Regions from separate parts of the Peribacillus sp. NPDC055009 genome, predicted to be linked through region 3. Evidence: riboswitches for the same ligand, from Rfam matches in the RefSeq annotation. Region 3 holds a riboswitch; each other region holds the start of a gene.
What was found. Region 3 has a riboswitch for cyclic di-AMP ahead of ACWF5P_RS00125 (APC family permease). Riboswitches for the same ligand answer to the same signal wherever they lie in the genome.
Positions count from the first base shown of each region.

Region 1: another riboswitch for cyclic di-AMP. It lies ahead of ACWF5P_RS15010 (TrkH family potassium uptake protein); the one in region 3 lies ahead of ACWF5P_RS00125 (APC family permease).
Region 2: another riboswitch for cyclic di-AMP. It lies ahead of ACWF5P_RS26250 (cation:dicarboxylate symporter family transporter); the one in region 3 lies ahead of ACWF5P_RS00125 (APC family permease).

Region 1 is NZ_JBSGVZ010000009.1:46,852-57,267, forward strand. Features, by position in the region: gene ACWF5P_RS14995 (methyltransferase domain-containing protein) at 1-596, shown strand, start outside; gene ACWF5P_RS15000 (STAS domain-containing protein) at 955-1,788, shown strand; gene ACWF5P_RS15005 (NAD-binding protein) at 1,929-2,585, opposite strand; gene ACWF5P_RS15010 (TrkH family potassium uptake protein) at 2,609-3,934, opposite strand; cyclic di-AMP (ydaO/yuaA leader) riboswitch at 4,087-4,229, opposite strand; gene ACWF5P_RS15015 (hypothetical protein) at 4,561-4,752, shown strand; gene ACWF5P_RS15020 (MFS transporter) at 5,061-6,314, shown strand; gene ACWF5P_RS15025 (TetR/AcrR family transcriptional regulator C-terminal domain-containing protein) at 6,360-6,959, opposite strand; gene ACWF5P_RS15030 (ABC transporter ATP-binding protein) at 7,078-7,803, shown strand; gene ACWF5P_RS15035 (ABC transporter permease) at 7,800-8,816, shown strand; gene ACWF5P_RS15040 (VanZ family protein) at 9,591-10,199, shown strand; gene ACWF5P_RS15045 (aminoacyl-histidine dipeptidase) at 10,239-10,416, shown strand, end outside.
Region 2 is NZ_JBSGVZ010000032.1:23,621-34,036, forward strand. Features, by position in the region: gene ACWF5P_RS26240 (hypothetical protein) at 1-619, opposite strand, end outside; gene ACWF5P_RS26245 (methyltransferase domain-containing protein) at 834-1,577, shown strand; gene ACWF5P_RS26250 (cation:dicarboxylate symporter family transporter) at 1,636-2,895, opposite strand; cyclic di-AMP (ydaO/yuaA leader) riboswitch at 3,068-3,215, opposite strand; gene ACWF5P_RS26255 (efflux RND transporter periplasmic adaptor subunit) at 3,417-4,676, opposite strand; gene ACWF5P_RS26260 (hypothetical protein) at 4,691-5,353, opposite strand; gene ACWF5P_RS26265 (YegS/Rv2252/BmrU family lipid kinase) at 5,484-6,377, opposite strand; gene ACWF5P_RS26270 (TetR family transcriptional regulator) at 6,509-7,387, opposite strand; gene ACWF5P_RS26275 (efflux RND transporter permease subunit) at 7,577-10,416, shown strand, end outside.
Region 3 is NZ_JBSGVZ010000001.1:22,619-33,034, reverse strand. Features, by position in the region: gene ACWF5P_RS00135 (SDR family oxidoreductase) at 1-15, opposite strand, end outside; gene ACWF5P_RS00130 (RhaT/GlcU family sugar-proton symporter) at 31-885, opposite strand; gene ACWF5P_RS00125 (APC family permease) at 1,146-2,972, opposite strand; cyclic di-AMP (ydaO/yuaA leader) riboswitch at 3,111-3,257, opposite strand; gene ACWF5P_RS00120 (GtrA family protein) at 3,604-4,059, opposite strand; gene ACWF5P_RS00115 (glycosyltransferase) at 4,019-5,041, opposite strand; gene ACWF5P_RS00110 (DUF6044 family protein) at 5,057-6,730, opposite strand; gene galU (UTP--glucose-1-phosphate uridylyltransferase GalU) at 6,899-7,759, shown strand; gene ACWF5P_RS00100 (cytochrome P450) at 8,320-9,714, shown strand.

The DNA.
Region 1 (10,416 bases), on a different contig from region 3:
TACCCTTTTTCGGAAATCTCCCTGATGAAAATTTGGTTACGTATTTTGATTGTGGGTTAATCCGGCCGGGAAAGGTTCTTGAGCTTGGATGCGGACCTGGAAGGAATGCCATTTACCTTGCTCAAAAGGGCTTTACCGTTGATGCGGTGGACCTTTCGAAGGAAGCCCTTGAATGGGGAAAAGAACGAGCGTCAGATAAAAATGTCCATGTGAACTTCATTCAAAGGAATATATTTGATTTGGACATTGAGGAAGGGCAATATGACTTCGTCTTTGATTCAGGTTGTTTTCACCATATTGCTCCACATAGAAGGATCAATTATTTGGACACGGTGAAAAAGGCGTTAAGGCCTAAGGGATTGTATTCGATTACCTGTTTTGTCGAGGGCGGCATATTGGGTGGTGCCGATATTTCAGATTGGGAAGTATATAGGCAAAGAAGCCTTAAAGGCGGATTAGGTTTTACGGAAGAAAAACTCAGAAAGATCTTCAAGGATTTTGAAGTGGTGGAAATACGGAAGATGAGGAAAATGGAAAAATCGGATCAAACCTTTGGGGTTCAAGGTTTATGGACGGCCTTATTTATGAAAAAGTAATTATAAAGTCAAAATGGGGGTTAAAAGGAGGATCTGGAATCAGGTCCTTTTTTTGTTATAAGAAAAGGGATAATTTGTTAACAATATTTTAAAATGGTAAACTATAACAATAGATAAACCAGAATAGTAGATGAAGGTTTTACTGAATTTTTTTTTGGAAAACAGTGGTTGTATGGTTTCAAAAACAGCTGGGAAGGTATATGGAAAGAGGGGCCATTGGGTTTTTAGATCATAAGAATTTTTAAGTATGGAAGAGGTTTTCTTCGATGCTTACTTTGCTGATAATTTTTCAATACCCTGACAATGCTGATTTCAGGGTAAGATTCAACTGCTTTTTATAAAAAACTAGGAGGAGTTTATGCACAGAAATAAAGAATTATATTCCTTTTTATTGGGTGTGGCAGCACAATTGACTGAGGAATGGTACGCAACATTGAATAAAAACGATAAGGCGGGGGTTTACAGCTCACCCGATCCCAATGTGATTAAAAAACTTAAGCAGCAAAATAATGAATTCCATTTACGTTTCTTTCAGGTCTTTGATACAGAGGAGAGGGAATTCTTTGAGCAGCTTGGTGAGTGGATTGAAGATATCGGTCAGGATGAGCAGCATTTAAACACACCCATCTATTTTATATTGAGGGAGTTTTCTCGAACGCAAGAGCAATACCTGGATTATATTGACCGGTTTGTGGGATTGCAAGGAGAAAACTATACGCAGGCGGAAATAAATTCCTGGTATCGGATAGTGGTGAAGGTGTTCAGCGAAGTGATGGAGAAGTTTACGGAAGCGAATCATAGGTATGCCAATAAAATCATGAAAGCCCAACAGGCAACGATCGATGAATTGAGCACTCCCATCATTTCGCTTAAAGATAATACGGCGTTACTTCCCCTGATAGGCGATATTGATACGGCGAGGGGCATGTCCTTGCTTGAAAACACCTTACAAAAGTGCGCTGAAAAAAATGTCACCAGGCTATTCATTGACCTCTCGGGCGTTCATGCAATTGATAGTGCTTCCGCCCACCAGCTGTCACAATTGATTGAATCCTTACATTTGATTGGAATTCAAACAACCCTTTCTGGACTTCGGCCGGAAATAGCCATGACTGCCGTTAAGCTTCAACTGCCTTTTGATAAAGTGACGATAAAGTCCACTCTTGCCCAAGCGATCAGTACGATAAAATAATACATACATATCCAGGGCATGGGAATACTCGTTATTAATTTCATCGAGAAGACCTCCATATGGCGATCTTCTCGTATGTATAATGCTTGCATTCAAAAATAAGAATCGGGCTCAATAAAGAAAGAGCTGGCACCTGCCAGTTATTCAATATTGGCGAAGAAGGCTAGATCTTCTTTATTGCCAACCACTAAAAGCATATCTTTTTCAAGGATATCCTGATCCGGTGAGGGTGCTATGATAATTTCCCCATTACTCACGATGGCAATGACGCTGATATTATATTTTGCCCGTAAATCAAGCTCCCTGAGGCTTTTTCCCTTCATGCTCATGGGGAGGATGATTTCCTCGATATTGTATTCTTTGGAGAGCTCTATATAGTTCAGCATGTTAGGGGAAAGAAGCTGATTCGCGACCCGTTCCCCCATATCCCTCTCAGGATAGATGACCCAGTCGGCACCTACTTTTGTGAGCACCTGACCGTGATTTTTATTAAGTGCTTTGGCAATGACCTTTTTGATCCCAAGCTCTTTTAAAAGCAAGGTAGTTAAAATGCTCGATTGCATGTCATTTCCGATGGCTACGATGACACAATCGAAATTACGGATTCCGATTGCTTTCAATGTCTCTTCTTCGGTCGTATCCGCCATGACTGCATGGGTAACGTTCAGTTCCGCATTCTCGACTCTTTCCTCGTTCACATCAATACCCAAAACCTCTTGGCCTGCCGTATATAATCTATGGGCCACACTGGTTCCAAATCTGCCTAAACCTATCACGGCGTATTGTCGTTTTCCCATCTTTTACGCTCCTTCATTCATTATTAACCAATCATGATTTTCCCTTTTGGACGTCGGAATGGATCTGGCTTGCGCCTCATGGCGATAGCAAAGGCCAAAGTCAAAGGACCAACACGTCCTGCAAACATCGTGAAAATGATGAGAATCCGGCCGACCGGTGATAATTCCGGGGTCAAACCCATTGAAAGTCCCACGGTGGCGAAAGCTGAAGTGGCTTCGAACAAAATCATCAAAAAGTCAGGTCCGCTTTCAGTGATGGTCAGCAGAATGGAGATGATGGAAACCACGAATACACCAATGAATGTGACGGATAATGCTTTAAAAATAGTTTCACTCACGATGCGGTGGCGGAACAAGACCACATCACCCTTACCTTTGATCTGTGACCAAACCGTTCCGGCAATCGTCGCCAATGTCGTCGTTTTAATCCCGCCGCCAGTCGATCCGGGTGATGCCCCAACGAACATCAGAAAAATGATGAGCAGTAATGTAGGCTGAGTTAAATCAGGGATATTCAGCGTGTTGGAGCCTGCAGTCCGTGGTGATACCGATTGAAATAATGATGACAGCGTTTTACCCATGAGAGATAAAGGCTGCAATGTCTTGGCATTGCCGAACTCGAATAGAAAGATTAAAATTGCTCCGGCAATCGTAAGGGTTAAGCTAGTCGCCAGAACGATCTTCGTATGTACTGATAAACGATGCGTATTCCGATATTCATATAGTTCATTCATTACGATAAAACCTATACCTCCAAACGTGATGAGGAAGGCGACGGTAAGGGTTACGAATGGATCCGATACATATGGGGTCAAACTCCTGAATTCCCCCATTAAATCGAAGCCGGCATTATTGAAATTCGATATGGAATGAAAAACCCCGTAATAGACCGCTTTAACGATTGGCATGTCAAAAGAAAAGCGAATCGATAAAATAAGTGCACCCATGCCTTCAATGATGGCCGTGAAAATTAAAAGCCGTTTCACTAATCTGACTACACCCGCCATGGATAGATTATTTAACGACTCCTGCAGAACTAACCTGCCTTTTAAAGAAATCTTTTTGCCTAATAATAAAAAGAAAAATGTCGCAAATGTCATGAACCCTAAGCCGCCTACCTGAATCAGTGTTAAGATGACCAACTCACCAAAAGTGGTGAAGGTCGATCCCGTATCCACAACGACCAGTCCTGTTACACATGTAGCGGAAGTCGAGGTGAATAAAGCATCCAGAAAAGAAAGACCATGGCCATTTTCTGTGGAAATCGGCAGGGTCAATAAATAGGCCCCGATAAGTATCAGGATGGCAAAGCCAAGTACAAGTATTTTTGGCGGATCCAATTTTGTCATTCTCAAATGATCATCCCTACTGTATGACTTTTAATCATCAATCTGCTTTTCGAATCTTTTTAAAGGCATAATAAAAAGACCTGCGAAAACATCGAATAGCTGTATTGCCACAAAAAGCGTGCAAAAAAAGCTCCCGAAATAGGCGGTCTTATGACCTCCTTCGCTTTAGCCGACGAAGTTAGCTGACGGGTAGGATGGCGAAAGAGCTGATCTCATCCCTTCTGCAAGGCAGAATTAACCCCAAATGATTGGGTCCTCCGTACTCAATTTCCATGAGTTTTGGCCGAAATGCTTTAAATTGATAAACGTATTCTACTCCCATCATTTAGCAGTTGTAAACCCCTAAATCGTAAAAAAATATTTCTTTAACAAAACTGAAAATTTACGTTTTATTTACATTTAGAAAACGTATTGACAAATATTAGTTAGCACATTATGATAGGTTCGATTAATCCAATTATGATAACCGGCATCGATGTACTTTATTCAATAATTTCAAGCAGAACATGCAATGCCAATCAAAATTCTCTAACATATATTTTATGTTTCTTTTGTAAATGATAAAGAAAAAAGCATTGCATTTGTATTTAAAGATTCAAGACATTTTATTAAAAAGGCGGGCAATTATGGAGAAGACGTTCAATAGATATGTTATTAATGCTACAGGCAAGGGTGGCCAGACATATTTAACACAATGCCAGGATAAAGATGCACTAAGGAAATGGATAGCCGATCATGAGGATCAAATCATCATGGATGAGTTAAGGATAACGGATAAGAAAAAGAATCCGTTCTTAAAATTGTTTTCCCTAAGGTAAATCAACTGCATCCAACATTCATTAGCGGTATTCAATTATTTATTCCCTGTGTTCTATCCGGAACGCTGAGCGAAAAATCCATATCTTGTTTTGCTTTGAAACTCATTTATTATAATGAGTTTTTTTGCGTTATATACAGTTTTGAACCGATAATGTTAAAATTTAGTAATGCTTAATGTGGACGTAAAGAAAAGTAAAATGAAATACCACTTTCCGAGAACAGCCGAGGATTGTTGGGGATGTATCCGTCCCGAGACGGATTGCTTGGGGACGGGGTTTTATATTGTACGATCAAAGGGGGAGAAGCGATGACATTAAGAAATGCATTAGTATCCTGGAAATACCCTTCCATTCTTTTGTGCGGAATAGGTATCTCCAACTTTGGTTCTTGGGTTTATTTCATTGCCCTTAATTTAATCGTTCTGGATATGACTGGTTCAGCCTTGGCGGTAGCTGGACTTTATATCGTTAAACCGATGGCTGCCATTTTTACGAATGTGTGGGCAGGGAGCGTGATCGACCGGATAAATAAGCGGAATCTAATGGCGGCACTTGACCTATTTCGCACGGTATTCATAGCCTTGCTGCCATTGACTTCTTCTATTTGGGTCATTTATTCCCTTGTCTTCGTGATCAATATGGCAGGGGCCATGTTCGGAACAACATCTAGGTCATATATAACAAAATTAATACCCATTGAACAGAGGAAACGATTTAATTCATTACGAAGCTTAATGGATTCTGGAGCTTTTTTGATTGGACCGGCGCTAGCGGGTATCCTTTTCTTGATCGGTACGCCCGTTTTAGCGATTTATATTAACGCGGCTGCCTTATTGTTATCCGGAATCATCACTCTATTGATGCCTAATCTTGAAAAGGATCACCCCCTTGAACAATCCAGTCATTACCTGTCTTGGACCATCATGAAAAAAGATTGGGGCATCGTCCTGGACTTCAGCCGGAAATCTTCCTATATCATGCTCATTTATTTCTTATTCAGCTGCATGGTGGTGATGGAAACGGCCATCGATTCCCAAGAAGCTGCGTTTGCTAAGGCCGTGCTCCTTTTAACGGACAGCGATTACGGATTCCTTGTAAGCGTCGCCGGGGCAGGCATCATTGCTGGTGCCATAGTCAATGCCGTATTCATCAGTAAAGTGAAAATCTCGCACATGATCGGTCTTGGATCTTTATTTGTCTCGATAGGTTATATGATCTTTGCCTTTTCGAATTCCTTTTCACTGGCCGCCATCGGATTTTTCATCATTGCCTTTTCATTGGCTTTTGCCAACACTGGCTTTCAAACCTTTTATCAAAATAATATTCCGGTGGAAATCATGGGCAGGGTCGGAAGTGTTTTTGGCTTGTTAGAAGCTTTATTGATCATCATTACTACCGCAATCGTTGGTGTTTCTGCCCATTTCATTTCGATTCGGTTTGTGGTGATTTCAGGTTCCCTGACCATGTTAGCTTTATCCATATGGTTGTCGATGCTTAGTATGAAGACCTCCAAGAGCAGGTATTATTCCGTTAGTGATGTAGAAGCGAAGGAAAAGATGTAATCCGATTTAAAGGCATGTTGATGGAACATGCCTTTGATGAATCGTTCATTGGATGAATGTGCGCAATTGGCTGATGAAGTTCAAGATATGAAAATGGATTTTCGCCATTTCTTCCGCCGTTTGTTTTTCACAGTTCTCTAGCCACTCCTGTATCACTCCTAAAATCGCCGATGTCAGGAAGGCGTGCATATACATGCGGAATGCTTCATCTTTAGCTGCTGGATGCAGGCTGATCAAACGCTCCAACAGTACTTCACCGAAAACCCGTTTTATTTTTTTCGCAAAAGAAGGGTCGCCCTGATCACCTAGAATGGCCCTTAATGCGTGAGCATGTTCACTGATGAATTGAAAAATCTCTATGAAAGGCGGGTAAAGTTGCTGTTGATGAAGAGCCAAAAAAGCCTCTTTCGGCAAAATGGCAGTAATGCGTGTTTGAAGTTCATGTAACAATTCCTGTTGTAAGTGATCCATCAATTCATATTTATCTGTGTAATGCAAATAGAATGTGCCCCGATTAATGTTGGCGCGCTCTGCGATTTTCTTCACGGATACATGTGAGAACCCCTCTGCTTCAACAAGTGCAATAAAATGATGTTGTATCTGCTTTTTCGTCTTTTGTACCATATCCTCATGAATCGATGCCATGGAATGTCTCCTTCACTAAACATTTTTCCAAATGTGTTGATTGTATTAGACCGAATGCTACCTTAAAATGATGATACACTCAACACCGTGTTAATTAAAGAGGGAGGATGTGTGTGCAATGAAAAAGGCGATTTCCATTGATGGAATTGCTAAGGGTTTTCAGCAGAAGAAGGTCATTCAGCCATTGAGCCTGAATATTGAAAAAGGCGGAATTTTTGGCTTGTTAGGTCCATCCGGATGCGGAAAGACGACCTTGATTAAAATGATTGTCGGATTGATTAAGCCCGATGCGGGTAAAGTCACGGTTCTGGATCATGAAGTGCCAAATGAAGCACTGTTAATGGATGTCGGCTATATGGCACAGTCCGATGCTTTATATACAGAACTGACGGCAGCTGAAAACCTCGAATTTTTTGCGAAACTATACCGTTTTTCGAAAAAGGAACGAAGGAAACGGATTCAATATGCAGCTGAAATCGTACAGCTGACGAATGATTTGAACGTTCGGGTTGCGCATTATTCCGGGGGAATGAAACGCCGTCTGTCACTGGCGGTTGCACTCATCCAAAATCCGGAGATTCTCATTTTGGATGAACCGACAGTAGGAATAGACCCTTTGCTGAAACAATCGATTTGGGAGGAACTTGAGCGTTTAAGAAATGAAGATGATAAGACGATCATCATCACGACGCATGTGATGGATGAAGCGGAACGATGCGATAAACTGGCGATGCTGCGTGAAGGTGAAATCATCGCGGCAGGAACCCCTGCAGCTTTAAAAACTCAATTTGCCGCGGAAACGCTTGATGATGTTTTTTTAAGGATTGGAGGCGGCTTAAAATGAGAATTGCCTCTCTTGTTACTCGCATTACCCAGCAGATGCGCCGGGATCGAAGGACGCTCGCTTTATTTTTCCTGGCTCCATTGCTCATTTTAACGCTCATGTATTTTATTTTCGATACAGAGGCAAGTGATTTGAAAATCGTTGTTACAGGCAGTGATGAAACGATCGTTAAAGCATTGAAAAAAGCGGATTTTCAAGTGTCGGCTGCTGAGGAATTCTCACAGGAAAAGATGATTGAAAAGAATACGGATGGCTGGCTGGATGTTGAAAATGGGAAAATGAAACTCACACTTTTGAACGACGAACCGACCCGGGCAAAAGCCGTTCAAATGCAAATGATGCAAGGCTTGCAAGGGAATGAAAAAAACACTCCTTCAATTGAGGAGAAATATGTTTACGGAGATGCCAACACAAAGGGTTTTGATACCTTCAGTCCGATGCTCGTCAGCTTTTTCGTTTTCTTCTTTGTATTTTTAATAGCGGGGATTGCGCTTTTGAAGGAGCGTACAAGTGGTACTTTGGAACGGCTGCTTGCCACCCCGATTAAAAGATACGAAATCGTAGCGGGCTATGTGATCGGATATGGCTTATTTGCTCTCGTTCAAACCATAATTGTCGTACTATATGCTGTCAATGTATTGGATATCGTCCTTGTTGGTTCCATTTGGCTCGTTTTACTGACGAATATACTGGTCGCGCTCGTTGCATTATCGCTTGGTACATTGCTATCGAGTTTCGCGACATCTGAATTCCAAATGGTACAATTCATTCCGCTGGTCATCGTGCCTCAAGTCTTCTTTACAGGGATTTTCCCATTGGATGGCATGTCAGACTGGCTCCAAAAAATCGGCAAGATCATGCCTCTCTATTACGCTTCTGATGCCATGAACGGCATTATGTACAAAGGCTTCACGTTCAATGAGATTTCAATGGATCTGCTCATTCTCCTGGCCTTTGCCGTCGTTTTTATCACCATCAATATCATTAGCTTAAAAAAATACCGTGCACTATAATGAGGATTAAATACCAATCCTTGCTAATATGATTACATCTGAATAACGTAAAACAAAGCCGGATTCCTGGATCGTGAGGGGCCGGCTTTTTGTTTTTTGGAAGAAGATCGAATTATTCCACACAACAGTCGAATTATCCGAGTAAGGTCGAATAAACCCACACATCGGTCGAATTATCCGGATGTAGGTCGAATAAACCCACACATCGGTCGAATTATCCGGGTGTAGGTCGAATAAATCCGCACATCGGTCGAGTTATCCGGGTGTAGGTCGAATAAACCCACGCATCGGTCGAGTTATCCGGGTGTAGGTCGAATAAACCCACACATCGGTCGAATTATCCGGGTGTAGGTCGAATAAACCCACACATCGGTCGAATTATCCGGATGTAGGTCGAATAAACCCGCACATCGGTCGAATTATCCGGGTATAGGTCGAATAAACCCACACATCGGTCGAGTTATCCGGGTGTAGGTCGAATAAATCCGCACATCGGTCGAGTTATCCGGGTGTAGGTCGAATAAACCCACACATCGGTCGAGTTATCCGGATGTAGGTCGAATAAACCCGCACATCGGTCGAATTATCCGGATGTAGGTCGAATAAACCCACACATCGAATGAATTATCGGGGATGAAGGACGAAATATCCTTCCCATCGGTTGATTCATTCTAAAAAGCTTCCCTTTGAAGTAGTTTGTTGACGGGCTGTTAAAGTTGTCCTAGGATATAAGGATATGAATTGATTTGGAAAGAAATAGAAAGCGGGAGTTATATGTCTCTAAAATCGGTCATGCTTTCCCTTTTGCTGTCGCAAGCAATGTTTTTGTGCGGTTTACCTTTTTTTCTTCGGCTTCTATTATATTTGAATCCTTTGGTAATCATGGTTGTCTGGTGTTGTATACTTCTTTTCGTTTCGTTTGCGGTTCTTTATTTTCGAGGTGAAACGGTCAGAATTCCGCGCTCTTTATGGCAGTCAGCATTGTTTAGTTACAGTTTATCATTATTGGTTTTGCTGTTCTTTCGGCCGGAAGGGCAGGTATATTCGCATAATTTGATTCCTTTTTCTACGATTCTTTCATATTTATCGAACGAAATGAACTGGCTTGTGTCATTTTATAACCTTAGCGCCAATGTAGGGCTGTTCATTCCATTCGGCCTGTATTTGTTGTCAAGGGAAGGGAAAGAGCCCTCAGCTAAAAGGAAATTTCTATATCCATTACTTTCGATTTCAGTCATCGAAATCTGTCAGTTTGTTTTTCGGCGCGGAAGTTTGGATGTCGATGACCTGATCCTGAATATGATTGGTGTTTACCTGGGGTACCTTCTGCATCCTTTGTTCAAGAAAGTCGTAGTGCTCCGTTCTGGAAAAGTAAAAGCATGAGAGGCAATACAATTATGTTAAATGAAAGGGTGTATTTTCATGTATAGCACGTTAGAAGAATTATCGAGCCATCCTGTGTTTCATTATTTTGCAGCGATTTCCAAAATTCCGAGAGGATCGGCTAACGAAAAAGCGATCAGTGACTATTTGGTTCGCTTCGCTAAGGATAGGAACCTGGAGGTGATCCAGGATGAGGCGCTGAATGTGATTATCAAAA
Region 2 (10,416 bases), on a different contig from region 3:
TTCTTGTATACTTAACATGCCGAAAGGAAAAAACGAGCCCCTCTGCCAGGATATGAGCCAAGGAAGAAATGATTTCTGCCGGAATCGCCGTCAGCTCTCTTTTCTTTCTGATTCCAAGCCAAGTCCTCTCTACTTTTAAAAGCTCCAGCTTTAGCGGAATCAGGCTTCCTAACATCATATAATATGTCGAAAGAGAACGAAAATAAATTTTATTGAACCAGCCATCATCCTGGGCAAGGTACACAAATTGATTATTCAATTTACGGAAAAATGGAGGATCCAGATGAGTTTTTGCATGCCCTAAATATAATAGTTCCGCTATTTCCCTTCCATCCAATTCATCCAACCCTTCTCTTTCTTCAAAATCGATCCAACAGAAATCTCCATATGCCCGGACATTTTCTTTAACGAGCTTCGCAATATCTTCAGATGAAGCACTCTCTAGCAGGACATTCAAATTGTATTCCCCGCCATTGAATTCATGTTTCAATAATAAGATGGAATCCAACGTATATGGCAGCGAATAGACGAATTCACGAAAATTGAGTCCATTAAAAAGGACAAACCGTTCAGAAGCCTGCATATACATATATAAGATATCATTGCTATCATTCTTCATAACCTGACCCCCTCCGAGCTCTTAATCAATAATATTATTTTACCAAACTTTTGGGTTTTCACGTAAGTTATATAACCCCCAATATAAATCATCATCAGCACCATGTGAATAACGCGAAACATGTACTCCATATTAACCCAAATGTTAAGGGACACACTCGACTAGCTCAAAGTATCCATATTATAGTAAGAATGAAGGATTGGAGGATTAAATCATGGATAAAATTGAAAAAGGTTTTATCATTAATTCTTTTCATGGAGCCGTTTCCGTCTATGCTGATGCAACTAAAAAAATAGGTCTGTGGCAATCAGAGAAATATGCATTCGAAAAATATTTAAATCGGGAAGATGCAATCCTTGATATCGGTTGCGGTACAGGAAGGACCACCTTCGCACTATATAAAAAAGGATTTCAAAATCTAACGGGAATCGACCTGACTCCTGCCATGCTTTATGAAGCCGAAAAAATAGCGCATGAATATAACCTGGACATACCCTTTATCCTTGGCGATGCAACCGACCTCCCTTTCAACGACTCATCATTCGATAAATCAATCTTCGCTTTTAATGGTTTAATGCAAATTCCCCAGCGAAAAAAACGCACATTGGCTTTAAAAGAAATCAACCGTATTTTAAAACCTGAAGGGCTCTTCATTTTCACAACACATGACCGTGATAAAAACGAAAATTACCTGAACTTCTGGGAGCAAGAGGAAATGATTTGGTGTGTTGGTAAACAAGATGAGAGGCTTTATGAATTCGGGGATATTCTCACATCCGGAAAGACGCTTCAAGAAGATACTTACCTCCATATCCCAACTAAACTTGAAGTACTTGAGTGCCTGGAAGAAGCACGGTTCAAAGTCATCGAAAGCTTTTATCGAAGTGAATTATTCCATGAAAACGATGATGTCATCACTTTCTCTTCCGATTGCCGCTTCTGGATCGTCCAAAAGTAAGGAAGCGCTTTTTAATTCAAAAAAATCCAGAGTGACATTTCACTCTGGATTTTTTGTATTAAGAAACTTGTTCTAGTTCTTTTTTGGAAGGAGGGTTGAATTGACCTTCCCATTTAGAGATAACGATTGCCGCAAGTGAATTACCGATAACATTTACTACTGTACGTCCCATATCAAGAATACGGTCGATACCGGCAATGAATGCTAGACCTTCAATAGGAATACCGACAGTTCCCAATGTCGCTAAAAGAACTACGAAAGATACACCTGGTACACCAGCAATCCCCTTGGATGTGATCATTAACACTAGCATCAGCGTAATTTGCTCATACATGCTTAAATCGATTCCGTACATTTGAGCGATGAAGATAGCTGCTAACGCTTGGTATAATGTAGAACCATCAAGGTTAAAGGAGTATCCAGTCGGAATAACAAATGTAGCAATATGTTTCGGACATCCCGCTTTCTCCATTTTTTCCATGATTTTCGGAAGAACCGCTTCAGAACTTGCAGTAGAGAAAGCAAGAATCAATTCTTCTTTTAGAAGTTTAATCAAAGTAAAGATATTGAATCCTACAAATTTTGCAATAAGACCCAGAATGACAATTACAAAGAAGATCATTGTTCCGTAAACAGAAAGCGCTAACTTTCCTAACGGAATTAAAGATTCCAAACCGAACTTGGAGATAGTCACACCGATTAGTGCAAATACACCGATAGGAGCGAATTTCATGACCATGTTAGTTAGGTAGAACATTCCTTCAGCTACACCTTGGAAGAAACGGAATACTGGTTTACCCTTTTCACCGATGGCCGCAATACTTAGTCCAAACAACACGGAGAAGAAAATGATCGCTAGCATATCGCCTTCTACCATGGCTTTAACTGGATTGGATGGCACGATGTGTACAAGTGTATCTACGAACGATTCATGCTGCTTAGTTTCTGCTGTATCAACATATGTGGAGATATCAGTTTGTTCCAGGTTATTCATATTCACACCAGCACCAGGCTGGATGATATTCGCTGAAATTAAACCAACAGCAATCGCTATCATAGTTACGACAACAAAGTATGATAATGATTTAGCACCTAGTTTTCCTACCGCTTTCAAGTCACCTACACCGGCAACTGCAACGATAAGGCTGGATACGATGATCGGCACTACGATCATTTTAATCATTCGTAGGAAAATGTCCCCGAATGGCTGTAAAAAGCTTTGGGCCGACTCATTACCATAAAAAATGGCACCAACGATAATCCCTAGAATTAAACCAATGAAAATTTGGCTAGCTAAACTTAATTTGAATTTCTTCATTTACTTTCCTCACCTTCCATAAAGTCTTTGATGCAAAAACATTTTGTCTCGGTAAGGGAAACAAGATACTAATAAAAAGAAAGTAATTTTTCTTTTTTTGAAAAACTCTGTCTTTACGCCGAAAAAAAAGACACTTCATGTGTCAATTTCTTATTGGCGTGAATATTCACACATGTTCCCTTAAAGACGCTGACGAGGTTAGCTGTCGGGTTAGGAATTGGAAACACAAATGCCCTTTCATTTCTGAATTCACCCCTAGCGGATAAAATCCACAAAAATGGGTCCCCCGTTCTTGGAATAAGATTAAGCGAGTTAACTTATAATAAAATATTATACTAAAAATGATAATCTGTAAATATTTATTCGCATTAGTTCTAGAAAAAATCTTTAAATATGTCTGAATATTCTGCATTAGAGACTATTGTATCTATAATTACTCTTCCCGATTTTTAATCATATAAGTTATATTGATATATAATTAATCACTAATTTGACATCACCTCTCTTGATGAAAGAAGCGGTTATTTTTCCAATACGCCAAGTAACAGATATCTTACTTTTTCCCTAGAGGTGAATTTTTTATAAGTTGCTGCCTTCACTTTTCCAAATTGGATTGGGGTAATGAAATAAGAATGGTTCTTCGACACATGCGGCTCCATTAGAATGACGTCACCTACCGACGGGCCGTTTATGATTTCTTGCTTCCCTTCAGCCTTAAGCCCTTTTGTAATGTAATGTTTATCCACATAGCCATTTTTAGTCAATTTGTAAATATAAGGCTGTTTATGGTTTTTTATGGCTTCTATAGGAATGGAGGGTACACCGGCTTTCTCATTGGTTATTACAGTAAGATTCACTTTGGATCCCACCAACAAAGCTTCCGTTTCTTCACCTTCCGGTTCGATTAGTGCCTGAAATGGAAATCTGTTATCCTTTTTTAATGACGGCTCTTCAGCGGGATAGGAATGGATGCGACCTATCGTCCCTTTCAATGCCTTTTTTGAATCAGAGGAACCTGCTTTTATAGTCATGCCCACTTCAGCCTTTTTCATTTCCTCTTCAGAGAAATCCCCTTCAATTGCCATATTTGTTGAAACGATGGATATAATGGGATTATTCAGGTTTTTATTGATATTTTTAACTACACCATCAGCCTCACTCGTTGACACGATCGCACTGGACTGCTCCTCAATTGAAGTTATTTTAGCTTCAAGCATTTTCACTTTTTCATTCAAGCTGTTTTTTTCCAGTTCCTGCTTGTACATTTCTTGCTCAATGTTACTTTTAATAAGATCTGAGGAACTTGTTGTTATATCAATTTTCAAGTTTTTTTCCACCGATTCATCAATGGCTGCTTTTTCAGGATTGCTGGTGATGGTCCCTTGATAGGACCTCAACTTCCCTATGTATTCCTCAATACCTGCAATTTCTCCCTCAACTGCCGTTTTCTCCGCTTCCAAGTTCGCTTTAAGAGCATCAAGTTCGGTCGTCGTATACTCAAACAACGAGGAGCCAGCCGTAATCTCATCGCCTTCTTTAACAAGGAATTTCTTAAAATCATTTTTCTTGGTGTCAAAATAGATATCATACTCTTCTACAGGTTTAATTACCCCATTTGTTTGAATAGTATCCATAATTGTATCTTTTTTTACCTTAGTCCAGTTTTCAACGAAAACAGTTCGTTCCACTTTGCTTTCTTTTTTTTCAATAAGGTATAAGTTAACGGTTATTAAGACTATCGACGCAATGGAGACCGCTATAATTTTCCATTTCCCGCTCATTCATTTCACCCGCCTTATACAAATACGCCTACTTGGATGTATGCTAAAAAGGCTTTAACAAACCATGTGGCCAGATAGAATAGAACAATCATTAAAAGGACCAAATTACTATTTCGTTCTGAAAACTCCTTTAAATAAAAATATTGCAGAGCAATAATAAGAAATTGAAAAATGGTGATTCCGCTGAAAAAGTGAATGAAATAATCACTTCTGAGAAAATACTGACTGATGATCCCCAATGAAAAAGGATTGGCATCGCTGCCTATATCCATTAATACGAATAGAGGAATCAGTAATATTTTTTCCACTAATTGCAAAACAAAAAGAATCATTTGAACGATGACTAATTTTATATATGGGATATCAGTAACGATCCAAAAGAATAGAGCTGATAAAAATATGTATATGGAAGGGTCGATTATGCCTGTTATTATGTTGCCGCTCAAAATCAGCAGCTTTGCTGCTTCGAATTCATCGGCACTCATTTTCGTGATTTCTTTGGAGAATGATTCTGAACCAATGCCAAAATATCCCCCGATGGCGAATACTATAAGACTAAGAAAATATAAAAATAGTAATTTCAATCCAAGCTTTGTGACTGCCTCTGCATTTTGAAGCTGATAACGACTCCGATGAGGCTCTAAAATGCCCTTTAACAATCTGACCTGGTACACCATATGTGGTCCTCCTGCAAAAATTGATATATCTTCATATATTTTATCTTATTTTGGAAACAATTGCAGAAATAAGGAATGAATATACAAAAAAAACACATAATCATTCCCATTCATATTTAATCCCACCATACTAATTTGGAGTTAATACTGACAAATGTCGGGCAAGGACTTTAATGCGTGCAGGAGTTCGTCTATAGTTCTCTCCATCCATATCCACATCAAGTGGCCTCTTGGTTTCAATGGTCAGGGTATCGGCATTTAAATAAGTCACCCCAGAGTCAGAGATCATATTTTGTGTCCATGAACGCTTCATCGCTATTATTTCTAAAAATGCACCAAGGCTTGCATTTTCCAAGATGGCAACGCCGAAGAGTCCATCATCTGGACTAATCATGGGAAAGGGCAATAAATTGGTGCCGATAAAACAACCATTCAAAACCAAAATCATAACCGCTTCCCCTTCGATAACATTCCCATCATATTTTAGCTTATAGGAAAAGGGAGCATTCTCGCCAATTATCCTTATAGCACTTAATAAATATCCTATCTTACCAAACCTGCTTTTTTCCTGCTCATCAATATTGCTTGATGCATCTGAAATAAGCCCTACTCCCCAAAAATTAGAAAAATAATCGTTGTTGGCCTGCCCAATATCAATTGAACGAACTTTGCCATTCACTAATGCTTCCGCAGCTTGACGAACATTTTGAGGAATCTTTAATGTTCTGGAGAAGTCATTGCAAGTCCCTCCAGGTAAAACCCCAAACAGGGGCCGCCTCGGAAGCGGCGAAAGGCCATTTACACACTCATGCACCGTTCCATCTCCTCCTAATACGAAAACTACATCCATGTCTTCACCATATTCCAAGCAAAAACGGCATGCATCGCCCTTTTCCCTCGTTTGCAGAATGAGAAATTCATCAATATGTGGAGCTATTATCGGAAGACAACCCTCAAGATTCCTTTCGAGTTTATCATTACCGGCATTTTCATTATAAATCAGCATTCCCTTTTTCCATCGCATGATTTTTGCCCCCATATTATTGAAAGAATTGTCTTCTTCCCATCAATTTTACCTTTTCCTAAACCCCCGCTTTTGAAACTCATTAAGATCAAATGAAAAAAAGAGGCTATACGCCCCTTTCGGTAAAGCATTCATATACTTGTCAAATAATCCTTCATCATCAAGATAAGCTTTGAAGACAAGGGACTCCTTTTTTCATTTTTTTCCAAAAATAACAAAAGACTTTCCAAGATGATCGGGCTTGGACTAGCTTTTGAAAATTCCTCCTGGATTGCCTTTAAAGCTTCCATATTTTTACGTGTATCCATTCCCTCTTCTTTACGTGTTTCCACTTCCAGCATCCTGACGATGATCGAATGGATTTCTTCTTTTGGGCTCATATCCCGCATCGAGCATCCCGGTAGGGGAAATTGTTTCAACAATGGATCTTCCATGTTCTGCAGGCTTGCGATAATTGAATCCATCCGGTTCAATATGAAGCTAGGTAATAATTCCACATCAAAAGCATTTTGTTTCCTGATCAATATTCCGATATATCCTTTGAATAGGGAATCCAAAATTATGGTGCAATCCGGCAAAAGATCAGCTGAAAGTCCCGGGTATAACTCAATGATTTTACGCTTGAACCAAATCAAGCCCTCTTCATGGATATAATGTAAAAATTTATCTAGTTCTTTGCTGATATGAAGCATTTGTTCCTGCATCATCATTTGAATCAAATTGGTATTTCCCGTCATATGCTCAATGTGAACTGTGATTTGCCTCATGAACTTGTCTTTACTGGACAATGAAGCATCCAGTTCAAGATCAAGCAATGAGTCCGTCAACGCTTCATAATAAAATTTAAAAATGGAGACCAGTAATTCTTCCTTCGATTTAAAATGATTATAAAAAGACCCCTTTGCTATCCCACACTTTTCAGCAATTTCCTGAACGGAAGTGGCATGATAGCCTTTCTCCGCGAAAAGCTCTACAGATTTATCTATGATCATCTTATTTTTTTCTTTCATTAAATTCATCCTATCTCTTAAAATTATCCTTTGGTGACCGATGGGTCACATCTCCCAAATTGTATCCCAAAACCCTTGAAATCACAACGTTAACACTAGCGGATATTATCTGTTGCAATCATAATCCATATACTATATATTTGAGTCTATGACCGAATAGTCACAATTTTATGTATGGAGGGTACAAGCTTGAATTCAATAATTAAGTTTTCATTAAAGAATAAATTGGCAATCTGGTTGCTTACGATCATCATCGTTGCAGCTGGTTTATACTCAGGTTTAAACATGAAACAAGAAACCATTCCAAGCATCTCGACTCCTTTAATAAGCATCTCCACTGTATATCCTGGAGCTGCACCTGAAGAAGTAGCAGATAAACTTACGGACCAGATTGAGCAGAAAGTAACAAATTTGTCAGGAGTCGAATTAGTCAGTTCTTCGTCCATGGCTAATGCCTCTTCCGTCCAGTTACAATATGATTATGATACGGATATGGACGACGCTGTAAAAGAAGTGAAAGAAGCTTTAGAGAAATTAGAACTGCCTGAGGGAGTGGATGCCCCAAGCGTCTCTAAATTAGAATTAAACGCTTTTCCTGTCGTCGCACTCAGTGTAACAGATAAGGGTTCTGATTTACCAGCTCTTACAAAAAACGTCGAAGAGGTGTTGGTGCCTAAACTTGAAGGGATTGACGGCGTGACATCCGTATCAATTTCCGGACAACAAGTAAATGAAGGCAGCCTTGTATTCGACGAGGAAAAGATGGCTCAATACGGGCTCGATGAAGATACCGTAAAGAAGGTTATCCAGGCCGCAAACGTAAACATGCCGCTTGGCATATATAACTTTGATGATAAAGAAAAAACGATCGTTGTGGATGGAAACATCTCCACATTAAAAGACCTCAAAAATATAAAGATACCTTTAACCGGCGGCTCTCAAACAGGAACGCCGGCACAAACCGGACCGGAAACCAATCAATCAACTCCTGACATGGCAACAGGTCCTGCCCAAATGCAAAATGTCAAATTATCAGACATTGCCGATGTTAAAATCACCGGTAAGGCCGAATCGATTTCAAGAACAAACGGTAGCGAATCGATTGGAATCCAGGTTACAAGATCACCTGATGCCGATACAGTTGCAATCGTAGACGAAGTAAACGAAGAAGCCTCTAATTTCAAAGAAGAGTTTAAAGGCGTAAGTGTACACACTACGCTCGATCAAGCTAAACCGATTAAAGATTCTGTTGAAACCATGATCAGTAAGGCACTCTTCGGCTGTCTGTTTGCCGTCATTGTTATCATGCTGTTCCTTAGGAACTTTAAAACGACTCTCATTTCCGTCATTTCGATTCCATTATCCCTGTTAGCAGCGCTTTTGGTGCTCAAACAAATGGATATTTCATTGAATGTCATGACACTTGGGGCCATGACGGTTGCCATTGGCCGAGTAGTCGATGATTCCATTGTCGTCATTGAAAATATTTATAGAAGAATGGCTTTAAAAGGCGAACAATTAAAAGGCGGCGAATTAATACGATCAGCCACTAAGGAAATGTTCATCCCTATCCTTTCATCGACAATCGTTACTGTAGCCGTATACCTGCCTTTAGCCAGCGTTACAGGACCTGTCGGGGAACTATTCATGCCATTCGCCTTAACAATGGTGTTCGCATTGGTTGCTTCATTAATAATCGCCATCACTCTTGTTCCGGCAATGGCAGACTCTTTATTTAAAAAGGGACTATCCAAAAAAGAATTAAAATCACATGAAGAAAAACCAAGTAAACTATCAGCATTCTACCGAAAAGCACTGGATTGGTCGTTAAACCATAAGATAATCACTTTCGGTACAGCCATTGTATTATTGGTCGGCAGCTTATTCCTGATCCCAAGCATCGGTGTCAGCTTCATGCCTGCAGATGAAGAAAAAACGATTATCGTCACTTACACTCCCGCACCTGGAGAGTTAAAAGAAGATATTGAAAAGCAAACAGAAAAAGTGGAAAAATACTTCATGGATAAAGACGATGTGAAGACCGTTCAATACACACTTGGTGAAAGCATGATGGGCGGCGGCATGATGGGCGGCTCGAGTAACTCTGCTCTCTTCTATGTACTCTATGATGAAGACACTGAAGATTTCGGGGACAAAAAAGAAACCGTCATAAAAGAATTAACTGAACTTGATTCACCTGGAACATGGAAACAACAAGATTTCACGTCAACATCAAGCAACGAAACCACTCTATTTGTTTACGGTAATACACAAAAAGATATTGAACCGGTAATTGATGATATTCAAAATATCATGAAGAAAAATAAAGATTTAAAAGATGTTGATACAAGTCTTTCCGATGCTTATGAGCAATACACTCTAGTTGCAGACCAAGAAAAGTTAAGTGACCTTGGACTGACAGCTGCACAAATTGGCATGTCCATTGCCAATACGAATAAAGATGATGCTTTAACTACCATTAAGAAAGATGGAGAAGAAGTCAAAGTATATGTCGAGACAAAAGAAACGACATTCGAAGACAAAAAAGATCTTGAGAATACTAAAATTTCTTCTCCAATGGGAATGGAAATCCCATTGAAAGAGCTTGTGAAAATCGAAGAAGGCAAAGCTTCCGATACAATCAGCCGCCGCGATGGAAAAATTTATGCCGACGTGTCTGCAACAATCAAAACGGATGATGTGGCAGCAGTAACAGCAGATGTACAGAAGGAAGTTGATAAATTAGACCTTCCCGCAAGCGTCACTATAGACTATGGCGGAGTGACGGAAGATATCCAGGAATCATTCACTCAACTTGGTATCGCTATGTTAGCGGCCGTTGCTATCGTATACTTTGTCCTTGTCGTTACTTTCCATGGTGGTTTAGCACCAATAGCCATTCTCTTCTCCTTACCATTTACGGTAATCGGGGCATTGGCAGGGCTATTCGTTGCAGGTGAGACCATCAGCGTTTCAGCAATGATGGGTGTACTAATGCTTATTGGTATCGTTGTAACCAATGCCATCGT
Region 3 (10,416 bases):
TAAATCTGTATACATTTAATCACCCTCCAATTAACTTTTTGCCATCCCGAGCATAATCCCAGCAATGATGATCAAGATAATTCCGATTATGATTCCAATTAGTTGGCGTTTCGTTTTCTTTTCACGTAAAATGATGATCCCGCCGAGAGTTGAGATGACAATGCCCATTTGCGAAAGGGAAAAACTAGTGGCCACTCCCACACGGGGCTGGGATATGAATAAAAACATATTCCCTGCAGCCCATATCAATCCCGGAATGATATTGCGAATCGTATATTTATTAAACGGTTTATGTTTAAAAGTCAATAACAGACCGCCTATTACCATCCCTATCGCTTGAGGGAACAATGCTGACCATCCATCAACATCGAAAAGACGGGCCACGACCACATAAACCAAATAACCGAATGTCGAGATGAGGAGAATAACAATTCCTTTCTTCAAGTTTCCCGATTTGCCCTCTTTTGATTCTTTATCCTCCAAGGAGGTCAAGACAATTCCTATAATAATGAAGACTAATGCCAAGACGCCTAAAATGATTGCTTTCATTGTAGACCATTCGTTAAAAACAATGACCCCGAATAAAGTCGTTGAAATGAGCTGCATTCCAGTAGATATCGGCATTGTTTTGGATACTCCCATTAAATCAATGCTCTTAAGCTGATTAGCTTGTCCAACGGCCCAAAACAATCCAGAGACAACCCCGACTCCAAACACGAGAAATGACAACTTAATATCGGCAAAAATATAAACACCTATTGAAAAAATCAATGCGCCAATGGTTGTACCCAATGTTTGACTATATGGCCCACCCCCGAGTTTCACATTAAATAAAACGATGCTTCCCCAGAATAGTGCCGGCAAGAGAGCTAATAATATATCCATATTCAACCCCCATATGTAAGTTCAAAGCTAATAAATTTCATTTTGTCTTCTTTTTAATATGTTCGCTTTATTTGAATTGACCCTTGGTAATTTTATGAAGTGTTTTTGCAAAAATAGTGTTCAACACAAAGAAAGCTTCCGATGCTAATAAATCGGGAGCGTTTAGTTGGAGAAAAGACAGCTGTACTGCTGTCTTTTTTTATAAGATTATAAAAAAAGCAAACCTTATGCAGGTTTGCTTCCAGTTATAGATATGGAACTTATTTCTTCAAATGATATGGCACAGTCGTAACAACCACATTCCTTTTATAAAGTAAGTAGGCGCGGATCAGTAAACTTGATTGGTTATGAAGTATATTGTGCCAGCCCTTCTTCGGAATGAATTGGGGGATGATCACCGTTACTTTATAATTGGATTCACTAGCCTTATGTTCAACTGTGTCCACAAATTTAGTTAGTGGCTGAATGATACTTCTATAATAAGAATTCAGTGTAACGAGTCTGACATCTGGCTGCCATTTTTCCCACTTTTCTTCGAATTTCTTTTCGTCTTCTCTTTCAAAAGCGACATAAACGGCAATGACCTGATGAGCAGATAGAGATTTTGCATAATTTAAAGAGTTCTCAACCACATGAGTTATACCTGCCACAGGTACGATAATGATATTCCCTTCAATTGGTAAGATCGGCTCGCATGTTGTAATCCTTAGTTGGTCACCAACTGCTTCATAATGCTTTTTAATTCGATGAAAAATTAAAATGATGATAGGTAAAAAAATCAACACAGGCCAAACCTGAGTAAATTTGGTTAAAAAGAATATCATCGTGACGATAAAGCTAATTATGGCACCAATTGAATTAATGGTTAATTTCATCATCCAGCCTTTTGGCTTTTCGCGAACCCATTTAACAATCATGCCAGTCTGGGACAACGTAAATGGAATGAATACCCCTACCGCATAAAGCGGAATGAGATTTTCTGTATGTCCTTCAAATGCGACTATCAAGATGATGGATGCAAGTCCCAGTATGATGATTCCATTGGAATACCCTAATCGGTCCCCTCTAATCGTAAACGCCCTTGGTATGAATTTATCCTTCGCCAGATTTACCGCAAGCAGAGGGAAAGCCGAATAGCCAGTATTGGCCGCAAGTATCAAGATCAAGGCAGTCGTACCTTGAATGAAGAAATACATGAAATTCCGTCCAAAGATCTCTTCAGCAATCTGGGAGACGACCGTTACCTCTGCGCTCGGAACAATGCTTAAATAATAGGCTAAGAATACGATTCCCGAAAATAATACAGCTAGCAAGGAACCCATCGCTATTAAAGTTTTCGCAGCATTATTCGGGGCTGGATCTTTAAAGTTCGGGATTGCATTGGAAATCGCTTCGACTCCTGTCAATGCGGAGCTTCCTGATGCAAATGCTCTTAGCAGTATGAATAAACTGATACCCGCTACCGGAGTCCCGATTGATGCGTGCAATTCCGGTGAAACTCCTCCCGTCAAAATCTTGTAAATTCCAACACCAATCAAGATGAACAATGCTAAAACGAATAGGTAAACCGGATAGGCCAAAACAGAGGCCGACTCCGTAACCCCCCGAAGGTTCAGGATTGTAAGTAGTATCACAAAAATGATGGCTATGACCACATTATATGAATGCAGGCCGGGAAAAGCGGACGTGATTGCATCCGTACCTGCAGAAACACTTACAGCTACAGTTAATATATAATCGACCAACAAGGATCCTCCGGCTATCAACCCTGGATTGACACCTAAATTGTTTTTTGAAACTACATATGCCCCCCCGCCATGCGGATAAGCGAAAATGATTTGTCTGTAGGACAAAATCAAAGCAGTTAACAGGATCAATACTCCGATCGCGATTGGGATGGAATACCAAAATGCTGCAGCACCGACCGTGATCAGGACGATTAATATTTGCTCCGGTCCATATGCAACCGAAGACAAAGCATCAGAAGATAATATCGCCAAAGCCTTTGTTTTGTTAAGCTTTTGTTCACCAAGTGCATTTGACTTTAAAGGTCTCCCAATCAAGAACCTCTTTATAGAAGATAACATCAAGATTTCACCACCATAGTTAATTTATAAGTTTATGTTACCCAGCTGTAGCAAAAAACTAGACGAAACACAAAAATGCCTACAAGTCATAGCTAAATAGACCTGTAGACATCAATTTTTTTGTCTAACAAGCTCCACCTTCCTTCTCATATAACGCTTACGAGGTTAGCTGTCGGATTCGGACCTAAGAGTAGCCCTACCTTTTTAAAAAGGATTCACCCCTTGGATTGTAAACAATCCCAATAACGGGTCCCCCGCACCATAAGGTTTAAGCGATTTAGAAATATGAAACTGTTGATTATCATACTCCCGTGAAATGGAAATGTAAATGAAAATTTTGCTCAAAAATAAATAATTCTTTGTAAGTGAGGTTTTGTTCTTGGCTTATATAACATAAGTCATGCAATGACATGATTCGAAGGTAGGAAAGGAGGTAAGTAAAGGTCAAAATCCAGGGGCCAATGAACATAAGGTGGTCCGAAAAGGAAAAAAATCACCTTCATGAAGAATGCGATGAATTAACCAGATCTGCCCCAGCTCGGATCGTCATTAAAAGGGTAAACTTGCATTAAATATCAAATTCCGCTTTTATTCCCGTCCAATAGGGGCACTATTCCACTGATTCACCTAATTAGTTCCTTCCTTCTTGAATTGGTCTCAAATTGCTTTTTTTAAAGACAAAGTATTTCTGGCCAATATAGTTAAGCACGGTATAAAAGATTGTTCCTATGAGAACAGCCAAATTTTGTTGTATGGATAAATGGACGGATCCTTCCAGTGATTCCGCAATGGCTTGGCCTATAGAATAAGCGGCGGAATAACAAATCAGGATGACGCATAAGAAACGGGCAACTCCTCGCCGCCATTCTATATCACTTTTAAAGGTAAAAGTCCTGTTCAAAAGAAAACTCGTTACAGCTCCCGTTCCATTGCCGAAAAAGGTGGAGACCCAGTATGATAATTCAAGAACATTCATAAGAAAAAGCATGATGGAAAGTCCAACCGCTGTATTGACTATTCCAACCAATAAAAAGCGGATAAAGGAGTTAGTGTGTTTTAGATAGTTTCTCAATACTGTTCCGTTCATTGTCTAGTTGCTCCCGTTTTTTTAAATCGAGCGGATTAAATAAATCAAGATCAACAATATATTTAGGCCGGCGTTTGGATTCATTATAGATTTTTCCGATATATTCCCCAATCAAGCCGACAGCAATCAACTGCAGTCCGCCGATCAACCATATGGAGGTGATTAATGAGGTCCAACCAGTTTCGGTCTGACCATAAAACTTTAACCATAAAAAGTAAGACCCAAAGAGTAAGCTAATGAAAAAGGAAAGACATCCTAGCCATAATACAAGCCGGATCGGTGTAACTGAAAAGGAAGTAATGCCATCAAGCGCAAAAGCAACCATCTTCTTAAATGGATATTTCGTTTCCCCAGCCAATCTTTCTTTTCGGTCATAATAAACAGAGTCCGTCTTAAACCCAATGAGCGGGACAATCCCCCTTAAAAAGAGATTCGTTTCATCAAATCGTTCCAACTCCGCGATCGCCCTTCTGCTCATCAGCCTGAAATCGGCATGATTATAGACAAGGTTAACCCCCATCTTGTTCATCAATTTATAAAAACCAGTTGCAGATGTCCGTTTAAAAAATGAATCAAGGTCCCTTTTCTGGCGGACACCATATACGATTTCACATCCTTCCTTGAATTTCCGAATGAATTCAGGGATGACTTGAATATCATCCTGTAAATCTGCATCAATGGAAATCACACAATCCGAGGCTTCCTTGGCTGTAAACAATCCTGCCAGGAGTGCATTTTGATGTCCTGCATTCCGGGAAAGCTTTAGCCCGCGAACCAATTCATTATTGATCGTTTCCTTATAAATGATTTTCCAAGTTTGATCTTTGCTTCCATCATCAACCAGCAGGACTTTACTTTGACCAGAAACAACGTTTTCTTCGACTAATCCCCTCATCAATCCACAAAGCTGGGAAATGGTATCCTGCAAAACGCTTTCTTCGTTATAACAAGGTACAACAATCGTTACTATCGGTGAATTCATTCTATTCCCCCCTTTTCACATGACTCTGTATAAATGAATTTTCCATTTGCTGCCTTTCTTTGTGAAAACCCTATCTAGCACCAATCCGTTCTCCTTCGCGTTGTTGATTGGGATGGCAGAAAATATATATTTGCCACCTAATCCTTTAAAGGCATCCATATTAAGATCCAAATTTTCCAGCTCTTTCTTCGAGCCTTTCTTGAACATATAATGCTTCCCAAGCTCATCGGTAAATAGGTAACAACGTCCTCCCCATTCATCAAAGTAGATTCTGATGTTTTTATTCTTAGCCAATTCGTTTTCAATTATTTGACGAAATTGATGTTTGTAAGAAAGCGGATAGAAATTGTTATAGCTATCGAGCGTGTAAAATCCATTAAATTGTGCGATTGCAGGATGCAGCCCAATGCTAGCAACACGATACTCTTCCTGTGGAAGGTCGATATGATCTTTTATTTCCTGGAAAAGGCTTTCTGAATAGAACTCTTTAAAAGATGGTTTTTTATTGTAAGTGATTTCTTCATTGAAGCCCATTAAGATCATAATTTGGACGGCGATGAAAATGGAAAGGGTTTTCTTAGCATAATCGCTGTGTTCCCAAATGATTTTTATCGCGAGGGCAAAGCCCAAATAAATCACCATCGGCCTTAAAAAGTGAAATCTGGCAAAATTAAAGGTATCCAGGGTGTGAAACCTTTCCGTCAAAGGAACCCAGCCTTTATAAAACCAGAATGCGTACCATGCTGAGAGTATAAAGTTCAAGCCGAATAAAAATACATATACCTTTTCCTGTCGCCACAGTTTTTTGGTCAGAATGATATAAAGGGCAAAGACTGTAATCGGCAGGATGATAAGCGCATGTACAGTCATGACATGCGTGTGTCCAAGAACGAAATTTTTGAAAGTGAGCTTGATGACCCAATCAAGCGGCAGCCTTGCGTGAAAATATTCATCTCTGCTATTTGGCTCCGAATCAAAAATGAATGAAGACACCAAACGATACTCCACCAAACCAAAAATGAAGGTCATATACACGATCGAAAGAAGAAACGTTATATTCCACCCTTTTCTCCTGATCACATCCGTTAACCAAAGAAAGCCCATTGCAACAAGGAAAAAGAAAAAACCAAGCACGATGCTTGAATAAAGCGGCAAAAGTGTAAGGACCAAATAATTCTTCCACGAATGATCCTTGCTGCGAATATTCAAAAAAGCCCAAAGTGCAAGCGGCATCCCAAGTGTACTGAGCATTCCCGACGGCCAAAATGGGGTAAGGGCAAAGGCCAAGGATGTTCCAACCCTGATCCAACCTGATTGGCTCCCTGTAACCAAATGTTTCTTTAATAAGATATACATACCAAAGAATGCAATAAATCTTGTTAATGCCTGGCTTATTGCATATGCAACCATTGTCGGAAAAAGTGCGTAAAGCCACACGATAATACTGAACTCACTGCCAAAGGCATTTCGGGGCAGACCATTCATGATCTGGGGAATTTTGGCGTCTATCGCACCGAATAACTCACCGCTTTCTGAAAGGACTTTATACCAGGCAATGTTGGAGTCCAAATTATCATGTACGCGAATATGCGCATTTTCTCCAAGGATGAATAAAGGAGAAAGATATAAAACAATGACGAGTAAGGCAAAAAGGATTTGTGTTCTCTCTTGTTTTTCAATTGGCAACATTTACACCTCTTGACCAAATTCATATATCCATAATATTTGCTTCAAAGGTAAATCTATTCTTTTTCAGGAATTTATTTTAACCTATTTTGATATAGGTCAACCAATGGCTACATAAAATGAAGGGTAGAACTAAAAGCATATAAAAGAACCTTAAAAAGGGGCTGGGCTATGATAAAGAAAGCGGTGATTCCAGCAGCCGGTTTAGGAACACGATTTTTACCTGCTACGAAAGCTCAACCAAAGGAAATGCTGCCGATTGTCGATAAGCCGACCATTCAATATATTATCGAGGAAGCGGTTCAATCAGGGATTACAGATATTATCATCGTTACGGGTAAAAACAAACGTGCCATTGAAGATCATTTCGATAAATCCATTGAACTGGAAATGCTTCTGCAAATGAAAGGTCAAAATGAGCTGCTTAAGATCGTGGAGAACATTTCCAACATGGTGGATATCCACTATGTAAGACAAAAGGAACCTTTAGGTCTTGGGCATGCAGTATTATGTGCCAAAACTTTTATCGGAAACGAACCTTTTGCCGTCCTGTTAGGGGATGATATCGTGGATAGCCAGGTTCCAGCTTTGAAGCAGTTGATGGAACGGTATAACAAGGTTCAAGCGAGCATTATCGGATGTAAGGAAGTGTCACCTGCCGATGTCTCCAAGTATGGGATCGTAAATTTCCAAGAACGATATGAGGATTTATTTCTGGTAAGAAACTTAGTGGAAAAGCCAAAAGTGGAAGATGCACCATCAACACAGGCGATTATTGGCCGATATATTTTATCACCTGAGATTTTTGAAATCCTTGAAACCGTACAGCCCGACCGGAAGGGGGAGATCCAGCTTACCGAAGCTTTAGACCTTTTGTTAGAAAAGGAACCATTATATTCGTATATCATCGAAGGAAATCGATATGACGTCGGCGATAAATTCGGCTTCCTTCAGGCTTCAATAGATTTCGCAATGAAACGACCTGAACTTCGTGATCAGCTAATAACATATTTAAGGCAGCTGTTCCCTTAATCAAGTATATAACCCACGCCCAATTACCTAGAGGTGATTGGGCTATTTCCACATACCATCATCACTAAACTAGATATAACAGTCTTTTATAAATGCTTCCGTGAAATGTAAATGCAAGTGAAAATGTTGGACAAAGAAAGAATAATTTATTAAAAGTGAGGTTATGTTGATAACGTATACTTCATTATTTATCCAAACAACGATATCCAGAAAGGATTGTACATGCATAAAAAAACTAATAATCCAATAATATCAGATGAATTCTTAGATCAAGTGGTAAAGGAAATCAATGCAGAATTTGGCGGGCCCATTAAAGAAAAAAATGATTGCTTACAACATAGGGACGATGAAGAAAGAAGGTAAATCCCACATCATCAAATCTAAAGCTTCCATGAAAAACTCTGGCTCTATTCAGCCAGAGTTTTTTTATGGCTTCTTATATAACCTTATTACTTCCATAGAATTATCCGCCCTTTCTTTAAAGACTTGTCCAAACCAATTTAACTGATCCTCATAGAATGATTACATGTAATTATTTTAAAGAAAGGGGAAAAACCACATTGAGCCACGCTGATGATGTCTTCCGCACTTCTCCAAAGGTTCCAAAAGGAAGGGTGATTTCCGGACATACAAAGGAGTTTCAAGCAGATCCCATTGGTTTTCTGACCCGATTGGCCAAGGAATATGGAGAAGTCGCTAAATTCCGTTTGGGCCCATTCCAAAATGTTTATCACGTTTTAAATCCTGATTTAATAAAACAAATACTCGTAACAAAACAAAAATCCTTCATCAAATCCAAGGACTTCAATGTTTTAAAACCGCTTATCGGTGAAGGTCTGCTTACAAGCGAAAAAGACTTTCATATGCGACAGAGAAGGCTTATCCAACCCTCTTTCAAAAAGAATCATATTAGCCAATACGCCAAGGATATGATTGATACCACAATGGATTATATATCAACTTGGCAACATGATGAAGAACGGATCATAACGAAGGATATGATGGACATCACTCTCGGGATAATCAGCAAGACGATGTTCAGCATGGAATTCAAGGATGGGTATGAAATTGTTGGAAAACCGCTGGAAACCGCTTTGAGAATTACAGTCAAAAGGATGAGAAAGATTTTCCGTATGCCATTATGGGTACCTACCAAAATCAACCGTGAATATAAAAAGGCGATACAAAGACTTGATAAAGTGATTTACGGCATTATTGAAAAACGGAAGAACGACACAGTAAAACATGAAGACATGCTTGGGATCCTGATGGACGCACGTGATGCCGACGACGGATTGGGTATGACAAGCCATCAGGTCCGTGATGAATTGATGACTATTTTCCTTGCCGGTCATGAAACGACAGCAAATGCTCTTTCCTGGGCACTGTACGCAATTTCGAAGCATCCAGAAATTCAAGCCAAGCTTTTCAGTGAAGTGAATAGCATAATCGGTCACCGGACACCCAAGCCTGAAGACTTCATGAAATTACCATACACTCAAAATATCATTCATGAAACACTTCGCCTGTACCCGCCACTGTATATCCTATCCCGTGATGTGACGGAGGATGTCATAATAGGAGGATATCGCTTTAAAAAAGGCGATATGATTCTAATAAGTTCTTATGTGATGCAGCATGATCCAGAGTATTTTGATCAACCGGAATCATTTATTCCTGAAAGATTTGAAAATAACTTCATGAAAAGCCTGCCTGCGTTCGCTTACTTTCCGTTTGGCGGAGGGCCGCGGGTTTGTATCGGCAATCATTTTGCGATGATGGAAGCGGTGTTTGTCCTGGCCTGCATTGCAAAGCGGTATAGGATAAAGCTTGCACATGATCATCATGAAGTAACCCCCCTTCCATCCCTTACACTCAGACCTAAGAGTGGACTGCGCATGGTGATAGAAGAAAGAGATTCAGAAGCCTTCGAACCTGGCGCATCCAATTTTTAAAGTGAAAATCTCATATAAACATAACATTTCATTGGTTCGATTACCGCCTATAACAGGCTTGCCTATTCTTTTGGAAAGGAGGGATGAAAAAATGTATATGCTCCATTCACCACGGAAGGGAATCATCCACACTGAATTGCACTATTTAGGGATGGCCTCGCAGGTATATTCCGGTTATTTGGAATTTCTAAGCGAAATTGACCCGATACAAGAAACCGAACACCTACAGCCGCCCCTTCTCCCCTTTTTAAATGAAAACGGATAGTCTCGTTAGCTTCTCCCGCTTCGTACCTTATATTAAAAGAAAAACCGACCTTGAATGGTCGGTTTTTTGTTATTCAGCAGTATGTTCCATAACCCCAAATCCAAAACCGCCATCACAACCTGACATATTTATGGAAGGACTTGAACTGATTACATCATCTTATTCACTACCAACAAAATGTCAGAAATACTGCGATTAAACAGAATTATTTTTCTCTCTTTACAATATGTATTTATTTCAATATAGTGCCTTACGCCGATTTGTTAATTTTTCCTTTGATTTATTTCATAAAATCCAAATACTTTTAGATAATAAAAACTATTCCTGTTTTGCTGATTAGGAATCTATTCCAGTTCACCTGCCTAAATTGACATTTTTCCGATTCATGATATATTGATATAGTACTTTAGTACGTGAAAGCGTTCAATAAAAGAAGA